One region of the Sphingopyxis sp. YF1 genome, then DNA from elsewhere that is predicted to be linked to it. Evidence: predicted binding sites of a transcription regulator. Region 1 holds the regulator's gene; the other holds the start of a gene.

Region 1 (5,239 bases):
TGTCGACCGCGCGCATCGCCGGGATCATGGCCGCAAAGCGCACGTCCGACCTTGTCCCGCTGTGCCACCCGCTCGCGCTCAGCAAGGTCGGAATCGATTTTACCTGGCTCGACGACGGGATCGGCGTCACCGCGACCGCCGCGACCACGGGCCCGACGGGGGTCGAGATGGAAGCGCTCACCGCCGCCTCGGTCACGCTGCTCACGCTCTATGACATGGCGAAGGCGCTCGACCGCGCGATGGTGATCGAGGGACTTCGCCTGCTCGAAAAGAGCGGCGGGCGTTCGGGCGACTGGCGCGCCGCATGAGCGCATGGCTGCCGGTCGAAGAGGCGCAGACGCGGCTGCTCGCGCTCCGCCCCCCACTGCTACCAGAAAATGTCGATTGTTCCAAAGCGTTTGGCCGCTATCTTTCAGGCGATATCGCGGCAGGGCGCGACCAGCCCGCCGCGGCGCTGTCGGCGATGGACGGCTATGCGATCCGCTTCGACGACCTGCCCGGCCCATGGGCGATTGCGGGTGAGATTCCCGCAGGCGCGGTGCCGCATCAACCGCTCGCTCCGGGCGCGGCGATGCGCATCTTCACCGGCGCCCTGCTCCCCGACGGCGCCGATACCGTGGTGATCCAAGAGGATGTCGCCGCCGACGGCGCGACATTGAGGCTGACCTGCGACGGCCCCGCCACCCGCGGCCAGCATGTTCGCGGCCGCGCGGGTGATTTCGCCGCGGGCACGCCGCTCCTGTCCGCCGGCACGCGCATTACCCCCGGCGCGATCGCCGCGGCGATCATGGGCGGCGCGGCGCAGATCGCGGTGGGGACCTGCCCGCGCGTCGCGATCCTCACCACCGGCGACGAACTCGTGCCGCCGGGGCGTCCCCTCGCCCCCGGGCAGATCCCCGACAGCAACGGCGCGATGCTCGCCGCGATGCTCGCCGGCGCGCCCGCCGTGGTCACGCCGCCGCTCCACGTCGGCGACGATCGCCGCGTCATGGCCCGGGTTCTGGGGGATCTGGCGCGCCATCATGACGTCATCGTCACCGTCGGCGGTGCGTCGGTCGGCGATCACGACCATGTCCGCGGCGCGCTCGACGACGCCGGGGGACGGCTCGACTTCTGGAAGATCGCGATGCGTCCGGGCAAACCGCTGATCGCGGGCACGATCGGCGACGCCCTGCTGCTCGGGCTTCCGGGCAATCCCTCGTCGGCTTTCGTTACGGCGACGCTGTTCCTGCTCCCGCTCGTCCGCCACCTCGCGGGCGCGCGCGACCCGCTGCCGGTCATCCGCCACGCGCCGCTCGCCGCCGCGCTAGGTCCGGGCGGCGGGCGGCGCGACTATCTGCGCGCCCGCCTCGCCGGCGGGATGCTCGAGCTTCTGGACAGCCAGGACAGCGGGCAGACGCGGCCGCTCGTCGCTGCCACCGCGCTGGTTCTTCGCGAAATCGGTGCCGCGCCGCGCGCCGCGGGTGATCTCGCGGCCTACATCGACATCGCTTGACAAGTTCCGCTCTGTTCCACTATCGTTCCCCTTATGTCCGATGCCGGCATCATGGAGAACGCCCGATGTTGACCGCCAAGCAGCATGAACTGCTTCACTTCATCCAGCAAAAGCTCGACGCGAGCGGCATTTCGCCGTCGTTCGAGGAGATGAAGGAAGCCCTCGGCCTCAAATCCAAATCGGGAATCCATCGTCTTATCAGTGCCTTGGAAGAACGCGGCTTCCTTCGCCGCCTCCCCAACCGCGCGCGCGCGCTCGAAGTGGTCAAGCTGCCCGAGGGTGGCAAGACCGCCCATGCCGCCGTGCGCAACGATAGCGACAATGTCGTGCCACTGCGCAAGCCCGCCCCGCAGCTCAAACCGATCGCCGCGAACGACGTGATCGAGGTGCCGCTGCACGGCAAGATCGCCGCGGGTGTGCCGATCGAGGCGTTCGAGGATCACAATAATCTCGCGGTGCCCGCGGCACTGCTCGGTTCGGGTGAGCATTATGCGCTCGAAGTGTCGGGCGATTCGATGGTCGAGGCGGGGATTTTCGACGGCGACTATGCCCTGATCCAGAAAGCGAGCACCGCGCGCGAGGGCGACATCGTCGTCGCGCTCGTCGACGGGCAGGATGCGACACTCAAATATTTCCGTCGCGAAGGTCGGATGATCCGGCTCGACCCGGCGAACAGTGCCTATGAACCGCAGCGCTACGAAGCCGAACGCGTCATCGTCCAAGGGCGGCTGTCGGGACTGCTTCGTCGTTACCACTGACCTGCGGCGGGCGCCGCCACGGATGCGCGTCGCCCGGGTCCAGTGCGCCGACGGCGCGCGGGCGCTGGCCCAGGTAGAGCGCCAGCCCGCCGGTCTGCGGCAGTGTGTCGCGATCGATCGTCAGCCAGCGGCCGGCGCATTCGCGCGGCAGCCAGCGCTCGCTGATCACCACGTCGGCGGCGGCGCAGGCCGCGGCCATGTCGGCTCCCTCGATGCGGTCGCGTCCGCGCGCGGCAAGGATGATCCGCCCGCGCTGTGTCCAGCGGCAGAAATCGCGGTTGCACGCGACATGGTCGAGATCGGCCAGCGCGACGAGCGGCGCGTCGATCCCCGCCGCCTCGGCCAGCGCATCGCGCGCATAGTCGCCGGCGCGGTCGCGCAGCAGGGCGTAGCTGCCGTCGGGGAGCGCCGCGGCGATATGACGTCCGTCGCCGGTGACCAGCAGGTCGGGACGCGGCTGGACGAGCAGCACCGCCATCCCCGCGATCAGCGGCACGAGCCCCGCCCGGCGCCAGCGCGTCTGCCAGAGCAGCATCCATAGTCCGCCGAACACCGCAAGCGCGAAACCCCACGCGGGAAACCGCGGCAGCGTCGCGACTGCGCCCGGGGCGTCCGCGACGCGGTGCGCGAGCGCGATCAGGCCGTGCAGCGCCTGTTCGGCGACCCACCAGAAGGGCGCCCCCAGCCCGACAGCATCGAAGATCAGGCCGAGCGCCTCCGCGGGCATGATCACAAAGGTCGTCAGCGGGATTGCGACGACATTGGCCAGCGCGCCGTAGAGCCCGGCCTTGTGGAAATGGAAGAGCGCGATCGGCGCCAGCGCCACCTCGACCACGAGTCCGGTGATCAGCAGCCCTGCGATCGCGCGCGCCAGCCGGAGGGGCCAGGGCTCGTCGCGCCGCATCAGAAAGCCGCGCATCGCGCGCGCCTGGTGCAGCGCGATGATCGCGGTGACCGCGGCGAAGCTCAGCTGGAAGCTCGGCCCTGCGAGCGCCTCGGGGCGCCAGACGAGCACGAGCAGCGCCCCCGCCGCGACGAGCCGCAGCGTCAGCGCCTCGCGCCCGAGCAGAAAGGCGACGAGCACGAGCAGCGCCGCGATGAACGAGCGCAGCGTCGGCACCTCGCCACCCGCGAGCAGCGTATAGCCGCCGCCCGCCAGCGCGGCGAACGCGGCAGCGAGCGGCAGTACGAGCCCCCTGAGCGCGAGCCAGCGGCTGAACGCGAGCAGCCGCATCGCGAGCAGCATCGCGAAACCGACCACCGCGGTGACGTGCAGCCCGCTGATCGACAGGAGGTGCGCGAGCCCGCTGCGCCGCATCGCTTCCTCGTCGGCGGGGTCGATCGCGCCGCGGTCGCCGGTGACGAGCGCCGCCGCGATGCCCCCCGCCGACCCGTCGACGCGGCCGTGGATATGCCCGGTCAGTCGCGCGCGCAGCGGCGGCGCCCCGCGCCCCGCCTCCGGCGCACGGCCGATCGTACCGAGCACGGTGCCGACCGCGCCGAGCCGGTCGAACCACGCCCGCTGGGCAAAATCATAGCCCCCCGGCAGGCTGGCGGTCGGCGGTGGCATCAGCCGTGCGCGCAGCCCGACCCGTTCGCCCGGCGCCACATCGCCCGCTTGCCCTATGGTCGCGGTAAGGCGCAGCCGCGGCGGCAGGTCGGTGCGCGCCAGCGGCAGGGCGATCAGCCGCACCTGCTCGCGCGCCGGCAACGCCTCGACGCGCTCGACGCGCGCCGAAAATTCGGTGGTCAGCGGCTGGACAAGCACCGGCGCGGCGACCCACAGCGCGCGTACCCAGATCAGCAGCAACCCCGTCGCGGCGACCGCGCAACCGATCGCGACCGTACGGCCCAGCCGCCGCCGCCAGCCGAGCAGCCACCCGGCGAGCATGCCCGCGCCGAGGAGGAACAGCGCGCCGGTCCAGTGCCATGCGGTCGGCAGCGCGAACCACGCCGCGATCCCCGCGCCCAGCGCGACGGGCAACCAGAGCGCGATCCGTTCGCGCTCGGCATCGAGCCGGGTTTCGAGCCAGTCGGCGCACCGCCGCAGCGCCGCGGCGATGCCGGTCGCAATGGGCGTTTGAAGCGGCCTTGTCGCCATGCTAGGGGCACCCCCGAACCCCGCCCCGGCCTCCCTGCCGGGGCCGGCAAAGTGAGTGAAAGAGGCCTTGGTGGCAACCGAAAATCAAGCAATCGCAGGCGAAGCGACCGGCGCCGACGTGGTGACGCGTTTCGCGCCCTCGCCCACCGGATATCTCCATATCGGCGGCGCGCGCACCGCGCTGTTCAACTGGCTGTTCGCGCGCCATCATGGCGGCAAGTTCCTGCTCCGGATCGAGGACACCGACCGTGCACGCTCGACCGACGCCGCGATCGACGCGATCCTCGACGGCATGCGCTGGCTCGACCTCGATTGGGACGGCGACACCGTGTACCAGTTCGCGCGCGCCGACCGTCACGCCGCGGTTGCGAACGAGCTGCTCGCGAAGGGCGAAGCCTATCGCTGCTATCTGACGCAGGACGAGCTTGCCGCGATGCGCGCCGAGGCACAGGAAAAGCGCCTGCCCTTCCGCGTCCGCAGCCCCTGGCGCGACCGCACCGACGGCGATCCCGCCGCGCCGCACGTCATCCGCCTGCGCGCGCCGCAGGAGGGCGCAGTGACCATCGCCGACAAGGTGCAGGGTGACGTCACCGTCCAGAACGCCGAACTCGACGACTTCATCCTGCTGCGCAGCGACGGCACCCCGACCTACATGCTCAGCGTCGTTGTCGACGACAACGACATGGGGGTGACGCACGTCATCCGCGGCGACGACCATCTCAACAACGCCTTTCGCCAGCTCGGGCTGATCCGCGCGATGGGCTGGCGCGAGCCCGTCTATGCGCACGTCCCGCTGATCCACGGCGCCGACGGCGCCAAGCTGTCGAAACGCCATGGTGCGCTCGGGGTCGACGCCTATCGCGACGAAATGGGCTATCTGCCCGA
Region 2 (5,239 bases), 630 kb from region 1:
ACGTGCCGCCTGCCATGCGGGACGCGCGTGCATCGCCGCCACGAAGGCCGCCAGCCTGGGATAGCGCCCCGCGCCGCCCATCGCCGCGACCTCGGCGGGGAAGCTCAGCATGATGTCGGCGACCGACAGGCGATCGCCGATAAAATTGCCGGCATCGTTGAGCTCGCCGTCAAGGTAGCGGAAATGGGCATCGAGTTGCTCGTCGATCCGCGGCTTGACCGGCGCGGCGGCGTCGCCGAGGCGCCCGAGATAAAGGTTGAGAATGATCGGGGTCATCGCCGACCCTTCGGCAAAATGGATCAGTTCGAGGTGGCGGATGTGATCGTCGGTGCCGCGCGCGGGAACGAGCGCCTGACCGTCATGATGTTCGCACAGATATTCGGCGATCGCGCCCGATTCCTGGATCACGCGTCCGTGCCCAGCCGCCGCCATATCATCGACGACCTCGAGCAGCGGCGATTTCCCGAGCGGATGGATCGCCTTGAGTTCGGCGGGCGCCAGATTGGTCGCCGCGTCGCGCTGATAGTGGCGGATCGCATAGGGCGCGCCGATTTCCTCGAGCAGCCACAGGATGCGCTGCGAGCGGCTGTTGTTGAGGTGGTGGACGATCAGGTGCATGTCGCTCTCCTCTTAATCCCGCCACGGTCCGTTGCGGTCGATCAGCGCCGCGAGCTCGCGCACCAGCTTGGCGCCGAGGATCGCGGTGACGTCGCCGACGTCGCGGCCGGGGTGATGCTCGACGATGTCGGCGCCGACGATCGGCGCGGTCTGCTTGTGGAGGACCGCGAGCAGTTCGCGTACCGTCAATCCGCCGGGTTCGGGGTGTGCGACACCCGGCGCTGCCGACGGATCGATGCCGTCGAGGTCGATCGAGACATAGAGCGGGCCGCGCAGCACCGGCACCGCATCGGGCGTGAAGCCCGTCATCGGGACGATCTCGACCCCGAAACGCGCCGCCTGTTCGCGGCAATGGGCGTTGAGCGTCCGGATGCCGACCTGCACCAGCCGCGCCGCATGCCCCGCCTCGCAGATGCGCGCGAAGGGCGACGCATGGCTGCGCGGATTGCCGCCGAAATCGTCGTAAAGATCGGGATGCGCGTCGATATGGAGGATGTTGAGCGGCCCGAAGCAGGTCGCCGCCGCCGTGACGAGCGGAAAGGTCACCGCATGATCGCCGCCGAGCGCGAGTGGCACTTCGCCATTTTCGTACGTCATCACGACATGGCGCCGGATTGCGGCATCGTCGCGCGCGACATCCTCGGTCAGCGGCAGGTTGCCGTCGTCGGCGAAAGCGATGTCGGTCCCGAGTTCGGCGCCCAGCTCGCTCGCCCGATTGCCGCGGTCGCTCCATAGCTGCGTCCGGATCGCCGCCGGCCCCGCAGCAGCGCCGCGCTCGAAGCTGCTGTTGACGTCGGTGGGCAGGCCGAAGAGGCGGATCGCGGGCATCGCGTGCTTGTAGCCGCTCAAGGCCCCCGCGCAAGGATCAACGGCAGGCGGGCTGGTCCGCGAGAGGGCGCAGACCCAAGGGGCAAGGAGCCCGCCGCCGTTGCCCGGCCGGTCGCGCGAGCGCGAACCGGCCGGATCACGTCAGATATCGTCGCCGTCGTCGGGACCCGCCATCATCTCCTCGGCCACCGCGTCGGTACGGCCGCGGATCGCGGCTTCGAGCCGTTCGCGCAGTTCGGGATTTTCGGTCAGGAAATTCTTGGCATTTTCGCGGCCCTGTCCGATGCGGATCGAGTCATAGCTGAACCACGCGCCGGCTTTCTCGACGAGGCCGGCCTTGACGCCGATGTCGAGGATTTCGCCGATCTTCGAGATGCCCTGGCCGTACATGATGTCGAATTCGACCTGCTTGAACGGCGGCGCGACCTTGTTCTTGACGACCTTCACGCGCGTCGTGTTGCCGACGATCTCGTCGCCATTCTTGATCTGCCCGGTGCGGCGGATGTCGAGGCGCACCGACGCGTAGAATTTGAGCGCGTTGCCGCCCGTCGTGGTCTCGGGATTGCCGTACATCACGCCGATCTTCATGCGCAGCTGGTTGATGAAGATCACCATGCAGCGCGAGCGGCTGATCGAACCGGTGAGCTTGCGCAGCGACTGCGACATCAAACGCGCCTGGAGCCCGACGTGGCTGTCGCCCATCTCACCCTCGATTTCGGCGCGCGGAACGAGCGCGGCGACCGAGTCGACCACCAGCACGTCGATCGCGTTCGAACGCACCAGCGTGTCGACGATCTCGAGCGCCTGCTCGCCCGTATCGGGCTGCGACACGATCAGTTCGTCGATGTTCACCCCGAGCTTGCGCGCATAGACCGGGTCGAGCGCATGTTCGGCATCGACGAAGGCGACGGTGCCGCCAGTCTTCTGCGCCTCGGCCAGCGTGTGCAGCGCGAGCGTCGTCTTGCCCGAGCTTTCGGGACCATAGATTTCGATGACGCGGCCGCGCGGCAGGCCGCCGACGCCCAGCGCGATGTCGAGCCCGAGCGAACCCGTCGAGATCGCCTCGACCTGCATCGCTTCCTTCGATCCGAGCTTCATCACCGAGCCCTTGCCGAAGGCGCGGTCGATCTGCGCCAATGCGGCGTCGAGCGCCTTCTGCCTGTCCGTGCTGTTCACTGATTTCCCCGATTCGACGAGTGACAATTGTCCGGCCATTTGCCGTCCCTTTCCTGCTCTAGAGCGAAGGCAGAAGCATCGCAACGCCGCACCTGTGTACGACATTTGTTCTACAGGAACAAGAGGGGAACGAAATTTGTTCCCCTACCACCCGAAACCCGGTTATCCGGCGAAAAATTCGTTGAGCACCGTCTCGATCTCGCTCAGCCGGAACGGCTTCGACACCAGCTTGCGATGCGCATGCGCCGGCGGGATCACATCGCCGCCGCCCGATGTGAAGGCGAAGGGAATGTCCTGCGCGGCGAGCGCGTCGGCGACCGGCCAGCCTTTCGCCTCGCCGAGGTTGATGTCGATCAGCGCCGCCGCGATCGGCTCGGCATCGAGCACCGCGAGCGCATCGGCGACGCTCGCGGCCTGCGCGGGCTCGGGAAAGCCCAGCGCGTCGAACATGTCGACCAGCATCATCGCGATCAGCACGTCGTCCTCGACGAGCAGGATACGGCGCGCGTCAGCCATGCGCCGCTCGCTGCGCCGCGGCGTCGAGCGCCGCCGAGGTCGCTTCGGTCAGTTGTGCGACCGAGAAGGGTTTGGGAAGAAAGGACACATCGGCAATATCGATCGACTGGCGCAATTGTTCCTCGGCATAGCCCGACATGAACAATACGGGCAGCGTCGGCTGCTTCGCGCGAAGCGCGCGCACCATCGTCGGCCCGTCCATCGTCGGCATCATCACGTCGCTGATGATCAGGTCGACCTTATCCATCGCGGCAAAACGTTCGAGCCCCTCCTCGCCCTGCGACGCGGTCACCACCGTATAGCCCGCGCGCGCCAGCGCCCGTTCGGCGACCGCGCGCACCATGTCCTCGTCCTCGACGAGCAGCACCGTACCCGTTCCCCACTGGCTCTTCTTCGGTTTCACCGGCGGCGGCGGTGCGACGCTCGCCCCGCTCTCGGCGCGGTGGACGGGCAGATAGATGGTGAAGCTGGCCCCCTCGCCCGGCTTGCTGTCGGCGAAGATGAATCCCGCCGACTGCTTGATGATTCCATAGACGGTCGACAGCCCGAGCCCGGTGCCCTTGCCGACGTCCTTGGTCGTGAAAAAGGGTTCGAAAATCTTGGGGAGCACATCGGCGGGAATCCCCCCACCGGTATCGCTGACCTTCAGGGCGCTGTAGTCGGCGGGCGGCATGATCTCGCTGCCCATCGCGCGGACGTCGGCGGAGCTCACCGGATAGGTTTCCATCGTCAGCGTGCCGCCGCCCGGCATCGCATCGCGCGCGTTGACCGCGAGGTTGATGATCACCTGTTCGAGCTGCCCCGGATCGGCGCGCACCGCCCCCAGCCCGCGCCCGTGGCGCACCGACAGCTGCACCGTCTCGCCGATCAGCCGCTTGAGCAGGTGTGACACTTCCGAAATCACGTCGGGCAGTTGCAGGATCTGCGGCCGCAGCGTCTGCTGGCGCGAGAAGGCGAGCAGTTGCCGCGTCAGGCTCGCGGCCCGATTGGCGTTGCTGCGGATCTGCTGGATATCGTCATAATCGCTGTCGCCCGGCGTGTGGCGCATCAGCATCAGGTCGCAGCTGCCGAGCACCGCGGTCAATATATTGTTGAAATCATGCGCGACACCGCCGGCGAGCTGACCCACCGCCTGCATCTTCGACGCCTGCGCGACCTGGCGCTTGAGCCGCGATTCCTCGCTCGAATCCTTGAGGCTGAGCAGCACCGCCGCCTCGCCCAGCCCGCGCACCCCGACGATGCGCATCGACACGGGCTCGTCGCCCTGTGCCGCGAGCCGGATCGACAGGTCGCCGCCGACCTGCTGCCCGCTGCTGTGGCGGCGGACCATGTCGGCGAGCGGCCCCTTGTCCTCGCGCACGACTATGTCGCCCGGATAGCGCGGCATCTTCCCCTCGGACAATCCGGCGGCGCGGACGAAGGCGCGGTTCATGTAAAGGAAACGCCCGTCGCGATCGACCATCGCCAGCCCGAAGGGCAGCAGCGACAGCAGGGTCTCGACATAGGTCTGCGCGGTGCCGCGGTCGGTGACGCCGATCTCCTCGTCGAGCAGCGCGAGCAGCACCGGGCCGTTGGAGTCGGCGGGGACGAGCGGGATCTGGATCAATCGCACCGGGGCGGCGCGGTCGCCCTCGCGCCCGAAATAGAGCGTACCGGCATCGTCAAGGCGAAGCAGCGGCGCGACGTCGCGTCCGGCATAATGCGCCTGGTCGCCCTCGCCGAGCGCGCGGAGCAGAAAGGCCTGGTTCGCGACGCGCAGCCGGCCTTCGCTGTTGACCAGCGCCGCCATGATCCCCGCCTGCCCCAGCGTGCGTCCGGCGGGTCCGTCGAGGTGGCGGCTGATCTCGGTTACGAGGTCGAGGCGTTCGAAGGCCGAAAAACGCCAGACGAGATAATCTTCGGCGTGCCCCGCGCGCAGCACCTGCGCGCGCAGGCGGAGGGCGCCGATCGCCAGTTCTTCGACCTGCCCCTCGCCATCGCGCCAGGCGGCGCGGCCGGCGTTCTTGAGCAGTTCGGCGCCGCGCCCTTCGAGCGGCAGCCCGGGCGGGGTGGCGAACCCGCCCATCCACGTCGCGAACAGATCGTTCGCGCAGACCAGCCG

What was found. Region 1 encodes LexA, which represses DNA repair genes until DNA is damaged. Its sites were predicted from a motif close to GTTCCNCNCTTGTTCT; they were not measured.
Region 2: a site for LexA is predicted at 2,738-2,753, ahead of recA (recombinase RecA). Genes of this name have one in related genera too.

What each region holds. Positions count from the first base shown of each region.
Region 1 is NZ_CP033204.1:1,750,765-1,756,003, forward strand. Features, by position in the region: gene moaC (cyclic pyranopterin monophosphate synthase MoaC) at 1-308, shown strand, start outside; gene EAO27_RS08495 (molybdopterin molybdotransferase MoeA) at 305-1,495, shown strand; gene lexA (transcriptional repressor LexA) at 1,561-2,253, shown strand; gene EAO27_RS08505 (ComEC/Rec2 family competence protein) at 2,207-4,354, opposite strand; gene gltX (glutamate--tRNA ligase) at 4,446-5,239, shown strand, end outside.
Region 2 is NZ_CP033204.1:1,122,637-1,127,875, reverse strand. Features, by position in the region: gene EAO27_RS05500 (glutathione S-transferase) at 1-618, opposite strand, end outside; gene EAO27_RS05495 (agmatinase family protein) at 631-1,467, opposite strand; gene recA (recombinase RecA) at 1,588-2,661, opposite strand; gene EAO27_RS05485 (response regulator) at 2,785-3,138, opposite strand; gene EAO27_RS05480 (response regulator) at 3,131-5,239, opposite strand, start outside.